Regions from separate parts of the Mycobacterium shigaense genome, predicted to be linked through region 1. Evidence: predicted binding sites of a transcription regulator. Region 1 holds the regulator's gene; each other region holds the start of a gene.

What was found. Region 1 encodes LexA, which represses DNA repair genes until DNA is damaged. Its sites were predicted from a motif close to CGAACANNTGTTCG; they were not measured.
Positions count from the first base shown of each region.
Region 2: a site for LexA is predicted at 2,563-2,576, ahead of MSG_RS20100 (alpha-ketoglutarate-dependent dioxygenase AlkB). Genes of this name have one in related genera too.
Region 3: a site for LexA is predicted at 1,868-1,881, ahead of cofD (2-phospho-L-lactate transferase). Genes of this name have one in related genera too.
Region 4: a site for LexA is predicted at 2,257-2,270, ahead of MSG_RS14950 (HNH endonuclease signature motif containing protein). Genes of this name have one in related genera too.

Region 1 covers NZ_AP018164.1:1,901,442-1,905,438, reverse strand. Annotated here, with positions in the region: gene MSG_RS08960 (peroxynitrite isomerase) at 1-141, opposite strand, end outside; gene nrdR (transcriptional regulator NrdR) at 169-633, opposite strand; gene MSG_RS08950 (LysM peptidoglycan-binding domain-containing protein) at 791-1,291, opposite strand; gene lexA (transcriptional repressor LexA) at 1,583-2,278, shown strand; gene MSG_RS08940 (LGFP repeat-containing protein) at 2,300-3,997, opposite strand, start outside.
Region 2 covers NZ_AP018164.1:4,324,947-4,328,943, reverse strand. Annotated here, with positions in the region: gene MSG_RS20115 (GNAT family N-acetyltransferase) at 1-545, shown strand, start outside; gene MSG_RS20110 (DUF5642 family protein) at 560-1,240, shown strand; gene MSG_RS20105 (DUF5642 family protein) at 1,269-1,925, shown strand; gene MSG_RS20100 (alpha-ketoglutarate-dependent dioxygenase AlkB) at 1,922-2,548, opposite strand; gene arcA (arginine deiminase) at 2,656-3,867, shown strand; gene MSG_RS20090 (dolichyl-phosphate-mannose--protein mannosyltransferase) at 3,942-3,997, opposite strand, start outside.
Region 3 covers NZ_AP018164.1:1,241,242-1,245,238, reverse strand. Annotated here, with positions in the region: gene MSG_RS05850 (phosphomannomutase/phosphoglucomutase) at 1-307, opposite strand, end outside; gene MSG_RS05845 (DUF3499 domain-containing protein) at 379-822, opposite strand; gene MSG_RS05840 (metallopeptidase family protein) at 990-1,412, shown strand; gene MSG_RS05835 (WhiB family transcriptional regulator) at 1,432-1,770, opposite strand; gene cofD (2-phospho-L-lactate transferase) at 2,136-3,128, shown strand; gene MSG_RS05825 (coenzyme F420-0:L-glutamate ligase) at 3,125-3,997, shown strand, end outside.
Region 4 covers NZ_AP018164.1:3,187,063-3,191,059, forward strand. Annotated here, with positions in the region: gene MSG_RS14945 (quinone-dependent dihydroorotate dehydrogenase) at 1-669, shown strand, start outside; gene MSG_RS14950 (HNH endonuclease signature motif containing protein) at 671-2,056, opposite strand; gene MSG_RS14955 (alpha/beta hydrolase family protein) at 2,303-2,725, opposite strand; gene MSG_RS25205 (hypothetical protein) at 2,732-2,887, opposite strand; gene MSG_RS14960 (YbhB/YbcL family Raf kinase inhibitor-like protein) at 2,888-3,418, opposite strand; gene MSG_RS14965 (M20/M25/M40 family metallo-hydrolase) at 3,455-3,997, opposite strand, start outside.

The sequences.
Region 1 (3,997 bases):
CGGCTTGCCGACATGGGAGAAGACGACTTCCTCGTCGTAGTCGAAGGTCTCGATCGTCGGGTACTTTCCGGTGCCCCGACCCGCCCACGTGCCCAGCAGCGGCGCCAGCGCCTCGAGATCGGGATGCAGCGCCGCGGGCATGAATACAGCCTAGCCCCGCGCACCGGGTCAGCCCGGGGCCGGTACCTCGCGGTGCTTGCGTAGCGCCTCGATCTCGCGCTCGAAATCCTCGGCCGAGGTGAAGGATCGGTATACCGACGCAAAACGCAGATAAGCGACCTCGTCGAGGTCACGCAACGGGCCCAGGATCGCCAGGCCCACCTCGTGGCTGGGGACTTCCGGCGACCCGGCCGCACGCACGGTGTCTTCCACCTGCTGGGCCAGCAGGCTCAGCGCGTCCTCGTCGACCTGACGGCCCTGGCAGGCGCGGCGGACGCCCTTCATCACCTTCTCGCGGCTGAACGGCTCGGTGACACCGCTGCGTTTGACGACGGCCAGGACGGCGGTCTCGACCGTGGTGAAGCGTCGCCTACACTCGGGGCAGGACCGGCGGCGCCGAATCGCTTGGCCTTCATCGGTTTCGCGCGAGTCGATCACCCGGGAATCGGGATGACGGCAGAACGGACAGTGCATGACTGCTCCTTTGCCGTGCTGACACCTCGCGGAACACCACGAGCGTACCTGTGCGGTCCCCCGGCAGGCCAACACGGCCACGACGTGGCTGCACCGGCCGCCCCGGGGCCCGAAGCGCCTTGGCGTAGAGCGGTTTTCGCGCGCCGTCGCGGCTTCGTCAGCCGACCGGGGCGATCAGCGTCTGGCCCGCCGACAACGCCGGCGAGTTCAAGTCGTTGAGTTCGCGGATGCGCTGGGCGACCTGGCGAGCCGGTGCGTCAGGCGCCACCCGGTGCGCCACGTCCTGCAAGGACTCGCCCGGCTCGACCCGCACGACAGCGAGCCTGTCCGGCACGGCGGCGGTGGCAGAGTTCCCGGAGACGCCGTTGGCCATCTCGCCAAGGTTGGCGATCAGGCCCAGCCAGACGGTGATGACTCCGGCCAGCAAGGCCAGCCCGAGCGTGGTCATCAGCGAGGCCGGACGACCGCGACGGTGCGGTGCCGTCGACCTGGCGACGCCGGTGCCGTGGTAGCGCATCCGCAGGTCAGCCGGGCGCGCCGCAACCGGCCGGCGGGCCCGCACGACGCGCTCGCGGTCGTAACGGGTCCCTTGAGCGAGGGTGTTGCTCGGACGCCGGACATCGCTGGTACGCGACGAGACGGTGTGGATGAGTGTCATGTGCGTTCCTCCGGTCGGTAGTACTCGCTCGTGTGTTCGACTGTATCGCTCGTGTGTTCGATATCCGAACATTTGAGCGAAGCGTGTCGCACACGCCAAACGCTAGACCGCACCACCGACAAAACTGGCGGGAATGTCAGGGCCGTCATGCGGCGCGGATACCCGATCCGAAAAAAAGTTACACACGTGTGATTCGCCCGTCATAGGGTCTTTAGGCCCCGCTGTGCTGCGACGACACGCTAGTCGAACACATGTTTGATTCTACGGTGCTGCCCCGCTACATTCAGTGCCATGAGCGACAGCAACGACACCTCGGCCGGCCCCGACGGCCGGCTGCACTCCGTGGATCCATCGCTTACCGAGCGGCAACGCACCATCCTCAACGTCATCCGCGAGTCGGTGACAACCCGCGGCTACCCGCCCAGCATCCGGGAGATCGGCGATGCCGTCGGCCTGACGTCCACTTCCTCGGTGGCACACCAGCTGCGCACCCTGGAACGCAAGGGCTATCTGCGCCGCGACCCGAACCGTCCCCGCGCCGTCGATGTTCGCGGCGCCGACGACACCGGGGCGGCACCCGTGACCGAGGTCGCGGGGTCCGACGCCCTACCCGAACCCACCTTCGTTCCCGTGCTCGGGCGCATCGCGGCCGGCGGACCGATCCTCGCCGAAGAGGCCGTCGAGGACGTCTTCCCGCTGCCGCGTGAATTGGTCGGCGAGGGCACGCTGTTCCTGCTTAAGGTGGTCGGCGACTCGATGGTCGAGGCCGCGATCTGCGACGGCGACTGGGTGGTCGTGCGGCAGCAGAATGTCGCCGACAACGGCGACATCGTCGCGGCCATGCTCGACGGTGAGGCGACCGTCAAAACCTTCAAACGCGCCGGAGGTCAGGTGTGGCTGATGCCGCACAACCCGGCGTTCGACCCCATTCCCGGAAATGACGCGACCGTGCTGGGCAAGGTCGTCACCGTGATTCGCAAGGTGTAGCCGCCCGACGCTCGGTGGCCGTCAGTCGGCCCTGACGAAGCCGTTCGCGACGGCGGCTTCCTCGCTGGACAGCCAGATCTCGGCCAGCGTGTCGTGGTACAACTCGCTGTCGGGGGTGTAGTACAGCCCGAAGCGGGGGCTGGCCTTGATGGGATAGCCGTCGGGCATCTGATACGGATCGTCCATGGGCAGGTGGATCGTCGGGCGCCCGGCCGGCGTTAGCGCCACAAAGCCGCCGGTCGGAACGAAATCCAGATCGTCCTCATCGACGTCCGCGGCCGCGTGCCGCCCGGATCTCGGTGCGGCAGGCGCGGCGGCCACGCCGGCGGCGGCACCCGCGGCCGCGACATCCGGCGGAGTATGCGGCACGGCCAGGTCAGGGAAGTCGGCGTCAGTGTCGGCGGTGACGGCCTGGGCCGGCTCCGCGCCGGGTCCCGCGAACTCCTCGTAGCCGTCGTCGGGACCGAAGGCCCCGGCGTACACGGCCTCGGAGGCGTCGTCGGGGTAGCCGCCCTCCGCGTAGGAGTCGTCCGGATAAGCGTCGTCCGGATAAGCGTCGTCCGGATAAGCGTCGTCCGGATAAGCGTCGTCCGGGCCGGCATCGGCGTAGCCGGCGGCCGCGAGCTCCGCCGCCGAGACGACGGGGATGGAATCGGTGTCGACCGCGTCGGGATCGTGCTGCTCGGCACGTTCCTCGTCGACGTATTCCCCAGCGCCCCAAACCTCTTTGTCGTCGCCGGCCTCATAGGCCGCGTGTGGCCAGTGGCCGTGCGGCGCGCCGGCCACACGCGCGTCCTCCGGCGACTCACCGAATCGGTAGTCCTCGGTCGCGCCTTCGGTGTAGTCGGGGCCCCAGCGAGGTTCGCCCGTCTCGTCGTAGCCGGACGCGTCCAGCTCGCTCTCGAGCAGGTAGGGCTCGGGCTGCCGGCGGGAACGGCGGCGCCTGGCGCGCACCGCCAGGAACACCGACAAGGCGATCAAGACCAGCAGCGGAACGATGGCCAGCAGGTACCACCAGCGCCAGGTCAGCCAGTCCTTGGCGTGGGACGGCAGCGGCGCGGTCCCACTCGGCTGATTCTGGCCCGTCACCTGCAGGCCGGACAACAACGGCGCCAGGTTCGCCGGGTCCGTGGAGAACGTGTTCTTCGCCCGGTTCCACGAGATCTTGCCGCCGGTGAACTTCTGCGAGACCACGTCGCCGTCCACGGACTGATCGCTCACCGGGGCGCCGAGTGTGCCGCCGGCGCCGCGCAGCTTGTCCCACGCGGTTTTCAGCGCGCCGCGCACGACGAACGCGCCGTGGTCGGAGGTCCAGAAGATCACCGGCTTGTCGGCCGCGGAGAACGTGGCAATCCGGCTGGACGGCCCGAGGCCGCCGTCGGCCTCGTTGGCGGTGGGGAACCCCAGGTCGCTGCCGACGGGGCCGCCCAACGACTCGTACTTGGCCAGGATGTTCGTCTCGACGGCGTTCGCCCCGGTGGCCGGGGTGAAGAACACCTTGCCGCCGGCGAAGTTCTGGGCAATCCCGTCGCCGCCGATCGGGTACTGACCGCCCTGCTTGGCGCCCAGCGGGCCGCCGGTGCCGCCGGCCGCGCGCCACGCCATGTTGATGGCCGCGGCCGGATCGATCGCGACCTGCAGGCCCTTGAGCTGATCGGCCAGCGCCGACGGTTCGGTGGTGAATTCCTTGGATTTGCGGTTCCAGGAGATCTGACCGCC
Region 2 (3,997 bases), 2.4 Mb from region 1:
GGACGCTGCTGTTGTTGCGCCCGGTCCTGCCCGGCGACGACCAGCGGGCGGTGCACGGCCACATCCTTTTCTCCAGTGAGACGCTGTACCGGCGCTTCATGACGGCGCGCCTGCCCAGCCCCGCGCTGATGCAGTACCTGTCCGAGGTCGACTACGTCGACCACTTCGTCTGGGTGATGACCGACGGCATCGACCCGATGGCCGACGCCCGCTTCGTCCGCGACGAGACCGACCCGACCGTCGCCGAAATCGCGTTCACGGTTGCCGACGCCTACCAGGGCCGGGGGGTCGGGAGCTTCTTGATTGGCGCGCTGGCCATCGCTGCCGAGGTCAACGGCATCGAAAAGTTCTCCGCGCGAATGCTTTCCGACAACGTCCCGATGCGCGCCATCCTGGATCACTACGGCGCGGTGTGGGAGCGCGAAGACGTCGGGGTGATCACGACGGTGATCGACGTACCGCGGCGGCGCGACCTGGGCATCAAGCGCGAGCTGGCCGACGAGATCACACGCGTGGCCCGCCAGGTCGTCGAGGCCCTCGGCTGACCCGGCGACTCGTGATACGACTCCGCAGGCGCCCGTGCTGGATTGGCGCACTGCTGGCGGTGTTGGCCACCGCGTGCGGTCACGCGCCGGCGCACGTGCCGCCGCGGCCGACGACGTCGGTGCATGCCACCGTCGTCAACCCCGCCAACATCAAGCGAGTCGTGCGCGACATGCCGCCCGACTACGAAATCACGACCGGCGTCCCGAACGGGGCGTCGCCCCGGATGATCTGGAGCCGCGACGCCGATGCATCGGTCACACCGCAGCAGTGCGCCGCGCTCGCCGACCCGGGCAACGATCGTGACCAATCCGCACAGGGCGTGTCCGGCTCGGGTTCGGGCGGCGTCATCGACGCGATCGTCGTCTCGTTGTCCGGGCCCGTCGACCTCGACCGCAACATCGTCGCCGCGTGCGGCCAGTGGAGCACGACGGCCGAGCGCACCACGATTACCGTGCACCTCACCGACCCCCCGCACGTCGACGGCGCCGACACCGTCGGCATGGTCACCGACGTGAAATCCTCGGTCGAGTCCGGAACCGAAATTGATTCGCGCACCTATACTTTCGTGGCATACCTGGGCAACTATTACGCATTTACCACGCTGACCACCGACCCCGGCTCCGCGCAGCCGGCCCTGCCCCCGCAATTCGCGGCCGATCTGCTCGTCAAAACGGTGTCCACGTTGCGCGGCTGAACCGTCCGGGTTGGGTAGATTAGCCCCGGTGTTGAAGGTGGCGCTCGCTGTCGCGTCGGCGGGCATACTCGCCGGCTGTTCGTCGGGCACCCAGACCGCCTCGACCAACGCCGACATCACCAAGATCGTCGCAGTGAAATCCAGCTTCGGGCCCGACTACAAGGTCGCCGACATCAGCGAACGGGCGATCGATCCCAAGCTGCTGGCCTCCCGCAAGCTGCCCGACGGGCTGGCCTTCGATCCGCCCAACTGCGCGAAGGTGGCGGCGGGGCCGGACATGCCGCCGGACTTGCAGGGCAACATGACGGCGGTGTCCGCGGAGGGCAACGGTGTCCGCTATGTCGTGATCGCGCTGGAGACCTCCAAGCCGCTGCCGGTCAACGACCCGGGGAAGGACTGCACGAAGGTGCGGTTCTCCGGGGCGGGGATACGGGGCGGCTTCGAGGTGGTAGACGCGCCGCACGTGGACGGCGCACAGACGCTGGGCGTACACCGCGTGTTGCAGACGGCGGCCGCGGGCGGCCCGCTCACCGGTCAGCTGTACGACTATTCGGCACAATTCGGCGACTATCAGGTGATCGTCATCGCCAACCCGCTCGTCGTGCCCAACCAACCGCCCGCCAAGGTCGACACCGACCGTGCCCGCGACCTGCTCGTCAAGGCGGTCGCCGCGATCCGCGGCTAGCGCACGTCGCGCGGCCGGAACTGAATGCTCACGCGCGGGCCCCTGCGAAACGCCGTCTTGGGGACCGCGTGCTCCCAGGTGCGCTGGCACGACCCGCCCATCACGAGCAGATCGCCGTGCGCCTGCGGCAGGCGCAACGACGGACCCCGGCGATTCGGGTCGCGCCGGCGCATCGCGAAGGTGCGGGTGGCGCCCAGGCTGACGATCGCCACCATGGTGTCCTCCGCACTGCTGCGGCCGATGGTGTCGCCGTGCCAGGCCACGCTGTCGGAGCCGTCGCGGTAGCAGCACAACCCGACGGTGGTGAAGGGCTCGCCGAGCTCGCCGGCATAGATGTCGTTGAGCCGCCGCCGCAGCCGGCCCAGCGCGGGGTGCGGCGGGTCTTCGACCGCGAGGTCGTGGAAGCTCACCAACCGCGGCACGTCGACCACCCGGTCATACATCTGGCGGCGTTCGTTGCGCCACGGCACGGTCGTCAGCAGCGCCTCGAGCAGGTCGTCCTCGATCGTCGGATCGCCGGCCAGCCAGCCGGCGCGGATCTCGATGAATGCGCCGTCGCCGAGCTGCCTGCGCTCGGTGTGTTCGAACAGCGAGCCCTGTACCCCTGATATCCGGGTCCCCACGCCGCGCAGTCTATCGCACATTCGTTCGAAGAATCGGGACTCGCCGGGCGACCAGCGCGCCTCGGCCGCGACGCGACGCTCACCGTCGGCGCGGCTACCGTTTAGGCGTGGGTGGTATCGAGCTGAGCACCAATTCCGAGGTAGGAGCGCTTCGGGTCGCGATCCTGCACCGGCCCGGTGCCGAACTGCGGCGACTCAATCCGCGCAACAACGACCAGCTGCTCTTCGACGGGCTGCCGTGGGTCGCGCGCGCGCAGGAGGAGCACGACCAGTTCGCCGAGCTGCTGCGCTCGCGCGGGGTGGAAGTGCTGCTGCTGTCCGACCTGCTGACCGAGGCGCTGCAGCACAGCGGAGCCGCCCGGATGCAGGGGGTCGCCGCGGCCGTCGACGCCCGCCGGCTCGGCGTGCCGCTGGCCCAGGAGCTGTCCGCCTACTTGCGCGGCCTGGACCCCGCGAAGCTGGCCCACATCCTGATGGCCGGCATGACGTTCAACGAGCTGCCCGCCGACACCCGGACCGCGGTGTCGCTGGTGCTGCGGATGCACCACGGCGGGGACTTCGTCATCGACCCGCTGCCGAATCTTGTGTTCACCCGCGACTCGTCGATCTGGATCGGGCCGCGGGTGGTGATCCCGTCGCTGGCGCTGCGGGCGCGCATGCGCGAGGCGTCGCTGACCGACCTGATCTACGCGCACCACCCGCGGTTCACCGGGGTGCGCCGCGCCTACGAATCGCGCACCGCCCCCGTCGAGGGCGGCGACGTGCTGCTGCTCGCCCCGGGTGTGGTCGCGGTAGGCGTCGGCGAACGGACCACCCCGGCCGGGGCGGAAGCGTTGGCGCGCAGCCTGTTCGACGACGATCTGGCGCATACCGTGCTGGCCGTCCCGATCGCCCAGCGCCGCGCGCAGATGCACCTGGACACGGTGTGCACGATGGTGGACACCGACACGGTGGTGATGTACGCCAACATCGTCGAAAAGCTCACGGCCTTCACCATCCAGCGCTCGCCCGACGGCGTGTCCATCGGCGAAGAAACGCCGTTTTTGGAAGCCGCCGCCAAGGCAACGGGGATCGACAAGCTGCGCCACATCGACACCGGATTGGATCCCGTCATCGCCGAACGTGAACAGTGGGACGACGGCAACAACACGCTGGCGCTGGCGCCCGGCGTCGTCGTCGCCTACGAACGCAACGCGCAGACCAACACGCGCCTGCAGGAGGCGGGCATCGAGGTGCTGACGATCGCCGGCTCGGAGTTGGGCACCGGCCGCGGCGGGCCCCGGTGCATGTCCTGCCCGGTCGCCCGCGACGCGCTGTAAAGCGCCGCGAAAGTGCAACTGGCAACACGTTTCCCGAGTAAGGCCGTCGCTGGTTGCACTCTCGCGCAAAGAAACTAGCGCCAGCTGGGCAGCCAGATCTCCATGTTCCACGTCTGCTGCGAGATGGGCA
Region 3 (3,997 bases), 660 kb from region 1:
TGAACATCGCGCCGGGGCAATCCAGCAGCCCCGAGGCGAAATACAACTGATCGGTCGAGGCCAGTCCGATGCGCACTACGTCGAGGCCCTGACCGGTCACCCCGTCGGCGAAGGCCGCGGCGAGCGCCGGCGAGCTGTCCCGCATGTCGTAACCGATCGCCACGCGCCGGGCGCCCTCGCCGCGCACCAACTTCGCGAAGGCCGCCCCGACGCCGCCGACGAACGCCTCGTCGATCTCGTCACCTACCAGCCCACGGACGTCGTAGGCCTTGATGACACGGTGGACAGTCTCGGCAAGCCGGGACATGCGGGGGGCCTCCTGACGCCGTGGTTCGCTTTGCCTTTCGACGTCAGCCTATCGGCCCGGCGCACGACCCCCTAGTCGCTGGGATCGGGCAACACCCGCAGGTGTCCCCGCCGGCGACCGGAGCGTTGCTCCGGCGGCGCCAGCAGTCCGCTGGTTGGCACGGTGGCGTGCGGCCCGGTGTGGTGGACGTGCGGATCAGCAAATCCGTTCACCGGCACGAACGGGGCGGCGCCCGCCGCCGGGCTGCCCTCGCGGACGGCATCGGCCAGGGCGACCAGGTCGTCCTCGTCGGGGTTGGCGGGCTCGGCGTTCAGGGGCCCGGCGTGGCGGACCAGCTCCCACCCGCGAGGTGCGGTGATCCGGCCGGCGTGGTTGACGCACAGGTCCCACGAGTGGGGTTCACGCGCGGTGGCGAGTGGACCTACGACTGCCGTCGAGTCCGAGTAGACGAACGTCAAGGTCGCTACGGCGTAATGCGGACACCCGGGCCGGCAGCAGCGACGGGGAACGTTCACGTCGCAAAGGCTATCGTGCGGAAACGCTGCCGAAGCGCCGGACACGCGCAACCGGCGGGCGCGCAGTTCCGAACCGTTACCAACGGCGGACAAGCCGTTACCATCGGCGCGTGGGCGATTCGCGCGGCCGGTCGGCGGCGCACCGTGCGGTGCGGCGCGGCCGTGACATGCGCGGGCCGTTGCTGCCGCCGACGGTGCCGGGGTGGCGCAGCCGCGCCGAGCGCTTCGACATGGCCGTGCTGGAGGCCTACGAACCCATCGAGCGAAGGTTGCAGGATCGCGTGGCCGAACTCGATGTGGCGGTCGACGAGATCCCGCGCATCTCGGCCAAGGACCCCGACAGCGTGCAGTGGCCGCCGGAGGTCGTCGCCGACGGCCCGATCGCGCTCGCCCGGCTGATCCCGGCCGGCGTCGACATCCGCGGCAACGCCACTCGAGCCCGAATTGTGTTGTTCCGCAAACCCATCGAACGACGGGCCAAGGACACGCTCGAACTCGGCGAGTTGCTGCACGAGATCCTGGTGGCTCAGGTGGCCATCTACCTTGATGTCGAACCCTCGCTCATCGATCCGACGATCGACGACGAATAGCCCGGGCGGGCTCGGAAGATCAGATGATGCCGCGTTTGAGGCGGCGACGCTCCCGTTCGGACAGACCGCCCCAGATGCCGAAGCGCTCGTCGTGCGCCAGGGCGTAGTCGAGGCACTCATGACGCACCTCGCACCCGAGGCAGATCTTCTTCGCCTCTCGGGTGGAGCCGCCCTTCTCCGGAAAGAAGGCTTCGGGATCCGTCTGCGCGCACAGCGCACGGTCCTGCCATTGGTCGGGGGTGGCCGGTGGCAACGGCTCGGGTTCGAATGCGACTGGCGCATCCGGAACCACGGTCAGGTGCGGCCGGACGATTGGCGTCGCTGCTGAGCCAATCGCGGTGTGCGGTGTGCTAGTCATAATGCCCCGAAGGTGCTCATAAGACATGCGCGTCCGCCTCCTCAGCTTCATTTTGAGAGAGTGAAAGTTGCCCACTGTTCTGATGTAACAGACAATTCGAACAAGTGATCGAATCTCGGTCTGCGACACCGGAACCGGCCGGCTAACCGGGAAATGACACTGATGTGATTAGACACGGGTTGATCAGCCGGGTCAAGCGTTTCGCCGCAATTCCATATCATCTCGTGACCAAATTTCGGCGTTTCTGTTGCAAGAGGCTTTCGGCGTGTCGATCACAGGCTCGCAACACTCCTTATGTCGTCGTCAAAAAGGGCCTCACAGTGGCACTGTCGGCGGCCGGTACTGTCGTGCTTCGTGAGGCTCACGTGAAGGTCACCGTTCTCGTCGGGGGGGTCGGCGGCGCTCGTTTCCTGCTCGGGGTCCAACAACTGCTGGGCCTAGGGCAATTCGGCGCAGCGGGATCCGATACGACCAGTCATGAGCTGACTGCGGTCGTCAACATTGGCGACGATGCCTGGATCCACGGAGTGCGCGTGTGTCCTGATATGGACACCTGTATGTATACCTTAGGTGGAGGCGTGGACCCCGAGCGAGGGTGGGGTCACCGCGACGAAACCTGGCACGCCAAAGAGGAATTGGCGCGCTACGGCGTACAACCAGACTGGTTTTTATTGGGCGACCGCGACCTGGGCACCCACCTAGTGCGCACCCAGATGCTGCAGGCGGGCTACCCGCTATCACAGATCACCACGGCGCTGTGCGACCGGTGGCAACCCGGCGCGCGGTTGGTGCCGGCCAGCGACGACCGCTGCGAGACCCATGTGGTGATCACCGATCCGGCAGACGACAGCCGCCGGGCGATCCATTTCCAGGAATGGTGGGTGCGTTACCGGGCCAAGGTGCCGACGCACAGCTTCGCGTTCGTCGGCGCCGAAAAGGCCAGCGCCGCAACCGAAGCGCTGACGGCCATCGCCGAGGCCGACGTCATCTTGCTGGCACCGTCGAATCCGGTCGTCAGCGTCGGGGCCATCCTGGCCGTGCCCGGTATCCGCGGGGCGCTGCGCTCGGCCGCCGCGCCGGTGGTCGGCTACTCACCGATCATCGGCGGAAAGCCGTTGCGCGGCATGGCCGATGAATGCCTCAAGGTCGTCGGCGTCGAGTCCACCGCGGAGGCGGTCGGCCGTCACTTCGGCGCGCGGCGGGGCACCGGGGTCTTGGATGCCTGGCTGGTGGCCGAGGGCGATCACGCCGACATCGAGGGCGTCGCCGTGCGCTCCATACCGCTGCTGATGACCGACCCCACCGCGACGGCCGAGATGGTGCGCGCCGGACTGGACCTGGCGGGCGTCGCCCCATGATCGAGCACGGCGCGGCCGCGGCCGTCGAAATCCTCCCCGTCGCGGGGCTTCCCGAGTTCCGCCCCGGCGACGATCTGGGCGCCGCTCTCGCGGGCGCCGCGCCGTGGCTGCGCGACGGCGACGTCGTGGTGGTCACCAGCAAGGTGGTGTCCAAGTGCGAGGGCCGGCTGGTGGCGGCGCCCGAGGACCCCGAGGAGCGCGACGAACTGCGCCGCACGCTGGTCGACCAGGAGGCGGTGCGGGTGCTGGCCCGCAAGGGCCGGACCCTGATCACCGAGAACCGGATCGGGCTGGTGCAAGCCGCCGCCGGCATCGACGGCTCCAACGTCAGCCGCGCCGAACTGGCGTTGCTGCCCGTCGATCCCGACGGCAGCGCGGCGGCGCTGCGCGGCGCGCTGCGGGAGCGGCTGGGCGTCGACGTCGCCGTCGTCATCACCGACACCATGGGCCGGGCCTGGCGCAACGGCCAGATCGACGTCGCGATTGGCGCGGCCGGTCTGGCTGTGTTGCACGGTTATTCGGGCGCGGTCGACGAGCACGGCAACGAGTTAGTGGTCACCGAGATCGCGGTGGCCGACGAGGTCGCGGCCGCGGCCGACCTGGTCAAGGGCAAGCTGACCGCGCTGCCGGTGGCCGTGGTGCGCGGGCTGGCCGTCAGCGACGACGGCACGACGGCCCGGGACCTGCTGCGCGCCGGCGCGGAGGATCTGTTCTGGCTGGGCACCGCGGAGGCCATCGAGCTGGGCCGCCAGCAAGCCCAGTTGCTGCGCCGCTCGGTGCGCCGGTTCTCGGACGAGCCCGTTGCGCCGGAGCTGATCGAGGCGGCCGTCGCCGAGGCGCTGACCGCGCCCGCCCCCCACCACACCCGG
Region 4 (3,997 bases), 1.3 Mb from region 1:
CCGATCGGGGTGAACATCGGCAAGACCAAGGCGACCCCGGCCGCCGAGGCGGTCGAAGACTACCGGGCAAGCGCGCGGCTGGTCGGGCCGCTGGCGGCGTATCTGGTGGTCAACGTGAGTTCGCCGAATACACCTGGGCTGCGAGACCTGCAGGCCGTCGAATCGCTGCGACCCATTCTCGAAGCCGTGCTCGCCGAGACGTCCACACCCGTGCTGGTCAAGATCGCGCCCGACCTCACCGATTCCGATGTCGACGACATTGCGGACCTGGCCGTCGAGCTGGGCCTGGCCGGCATCGTGGCGACCAATACCACCGTGTCGCGCGAGGGCCTCGCCACGCCGGGCGTCGAAGAGCTTGGCGCAGGCGGCATCTCGGGGCCACCGGTGGCACGCCGCGCCACCGAGATACTGCACCGGCTCTACAACCGCGTCGGCGACCGCTTGGTGCTCATCAGCGTCGGCGGCATCGAGACCGCCGACGACGCCTGGGAGCGCATCACCGCGGGCGCCTCGCTGCTGCAGGCCTATACCGGCTGGGTCTACGGAGGGGGCTGGTGGCCCAAGCACATTCACGACGGCATCGCGCTGCGCCTGCGCGAGGGCGGGTTCGCCTCGCTGCGCGAAGCTGTGGGGTCGGCCGCGGACAAACCCGACACCCCGTCGCGCTAGCTCAGGCCGCTCCTTCCTCGCAGTCTTCGCCGTTTTGGCCGTCGTCCTCGCGCAGTAGTTCCTCCGGGTGGTGGAAGCTGTTGGTGCGTGGTTGGCCGCGGTCCAGGTGCGGCGGTGGGATCCACTCGGTGTCACCGTGGGCGTTTTTGCGGGTGATCCAGCCCTTTTCGGCGAGCGGGTGATGGCCGCCGCACGCGAAGGTCAGGTCGTCGACGTCGGTCGTGCGGCACGTCGCATAGCTGGTGGCGTGATGGGCTTCGCAGTAGTAGCCGGATAGGTCGCAGCCCGGATGCGAACAGCCGCGGTCCTTGGCGTACAAGATAATTCGCTGCCCCGGTGAGGCCAGGCGCTTGGTGTGGCAGAGGGCCGGGGCCTTGCCCTTGTCGAAGATCGCCAAGTAGTGATGGGCTTGGCGGGCCAGGCGGATCACGTCGCCCATGGACAGGATGGTGCCTTCGCCGGTCAAGCCCTTGCCCGCGGCCGCTTCGAGATCCGCAAGCGTCGTGGTGACGACAATGCTCGCCGGCAGCCCGTTGTGTCGGCCCAGCTCGCCGCTGGCCAGGACGGCACGAAGGGCCGCGTTGCGGCCGTCATGATTGCGCTGGCTCGCAGACCGGGTGTCGCGCTGCACCGCTTCCTCCGAGGGAGAGCCGTCCACGACCGGCGCGTCGTCGTCGGGATTGGCCATCCCGGGCGCGGTCAGCTTGGCGAGCACGGCCTCCCAGCCGGCGCGCGCCTCGGGCATCAACGATCCGCTCAGCCGCGACATGCCGTCGGCCTGCTGGTTGCCCAGCACCAGCCCGCGCGCCCGCGCCCTGTCCTCGTCGGTGTAATTGCCGTCCGGATTGAGGCAAGTCATCAGATGGTCCGCCAGCTTGGCGAGCTGATCCGGGCGAAACTGGCTGGCATGGGCGGCGAGATGCTTCTGGGCCTGCTCCCGGGTCCCGATGTCGACGCACTCGGGCAGCTGGTGGAAAAACCGCCGAATCACGCCGGCGTGCTCGGCCCCGATCGACCCGTCGCGCTGGGCCGCCGCGGTCGCGGGCAACCCCGGCGCCAGGGACTCGCCGGTCATTGCACGTCGCGGGCCGAGATCGGCCGCCTCGGCGACTCGGCGGCCGGCTTCGGCGCGCGAGATATGCAGCCGATCTGCCAGCGCCCAGGCCAGCTTGCCACCCAGTTCGGTCGAATCCGACTCCGCGGCAACCTGATTGATCAGTTGATGGCGGGGCGCTTGCAGCCGGCGCATCTCCTGTTCGAGGACCTCCAGCAAGCGCAGCCGCTCGGGGTTGGTCAGCGCGTCATACGAATGCCCGAGGAATCGAGACACCACGGCGCGCAACGCGTCGCAATCGCCCTGGATGTCGTCGCGGCTGATCACCGTCATGGCCGTCACCCTCGACCGGGGGCCTCGAAAGGGCTGGCCAGCTCATACCTAAGCGCATCCAGGCGACTCCTAAGCAACGCGTAACGCTCCAACAGCGCGAGCAGCTCCGGAACCGTCAGCCCATCCAACGATAGGGAGAGCAAACGGTCTTGAGCGATCTCGAACACGTCCAGCAGGGATTCCAGTCGCCGAGCCTTAATCGAACATATGTATGTTCGAATGCTAACGGCGCCCACCGACACGTTTTCAGCGCGCGCCGAGATGTTCGGCGACGAAGTTCGTGGTGTGGCGGTGCCACTCATGACGCCGGCCCAGCATGGAATGGCCCACCCCGTCGATGCCCACCCATTGCGCATCGATGCCCCGCTGCTGGGCCCGCAGCGTCTGGATGCGCGAGCTCTCCGGGTCGGTTCGGGCATCGGCGGTGCCGTGCACGACCAGCAGCCGGGTAGACGCCGGAATCAGGTCACCGTCGTCGCGCGGCCAATACGGCGCCAGCGCGACCACCGCGCCGATCTGCCCACCGGCGGCCAATCGGGCAGCTACCCGGCCGCCCATCGAATGCCCAACCAGCACAATGCTTTTCAGCTCGAACCGATGACGGACAGCGTCAAGGGCCACGGTGGCGTCGACCACCGCGTCGTAACGCGGGCTGTTCCACCCGCGCAGGAGGTACTAAACCCGTCGCACCTCGACGTGGCGGCCGAGCCGGCGCCGCAACGCGCCGGCCACCAACATCATTCGCAGGTTAGGCGGATGCCACCAGTGATAACGCTCGTCGCTGCGCACCTTGCCGCCCGGCAGCACCAGCACGCACGCGCGAGGCGCCACCTACTTCTGCTCGTAGACGCCGTGGATGTAGGCTCGCGCGATCGCGTGCTGGAACAGGTTGAACCCGAGGAAGGCCGGGCTGGCATCCTCGGGAAGATCCAGTTTGTCCACGTCCACCGCGTGCACGGCGACGTAGTAGCGATGCGGGCCGTGGCCGGCGGGCGGCGCGGCGCCGATGTAGCGACGCACGCCGGCGTCGTTCACCAACGTCAGTGCGCCACCAGGTAATTCGTTTCCACTGCCGGCGTCTGCCGGCAGTTCGGTGACGTCGGCCGGCAGGTTGGCCACCGCCCAGTGCCAGAAGCCGGACAGCGTCGGGGCATCGGGGTCGTAGACGGTGACCGCGAAGCTGCGGGTCTCCTGGGGGAAACCAGACCAGCTCATCTGCGGACTGACATCTTCGCCACCGGCACCCATGATGCCGCTCACCTGCGCAGTGGGCAACGACTGGCCATCGGCGAACGATTCCGAGGTCAAGCCGAACGTCGGCAGCTTGGGCAGCGCGTCATATGGGTCGGACGGCACACTCATGAACGATCCTTTCGGGTAGGCGAAGCCAATTCTTCACTAGCAATGCGTCAGGAAGTGGGCCAGCACCTCGGTGCCGAACCGCAACGCGTCGATGGGTACCCGCTCGTCGACGCCATGGAACAACGAAGAGAAATCCAGGTCCGGCGGCAGACGCAGCGGGCTGAAGCCGAAGCAGCGAATACCCAAGCGCGCGAACGCTTTTGCGTCGGTCCCGCCCGAGAGCATGTAGGGGACGGTCCGCGCGTCGGGGTCCAGGGCCAGCACCGCGTCGTTCATCGCCTCGACCAGGTCGCCGTCGAAGCCGGTCTCATACGAGTCGAGATCGCGGATCCACTCCCGGGAAACGTCCGGCCCGATCAGTTCGTCGACCTCGGCCTCGAAGGCCGCCTTGCGGCCCGGCAGGATGCGGCAGTCGACCACCGCCTCGGCCGTCGCGGGGATGACGTTGGCCTTATAGCCGGCCTTGAGCATCGTCGGGTTGGCGGTGTCGTGCAGCACCGCCTTGAGCATGCGGGCCATGGGCCCGAGCTTTTCGATCGTGCCCTCCAGGTCGGCCGACTCGGGATCGAAGGACAGGCC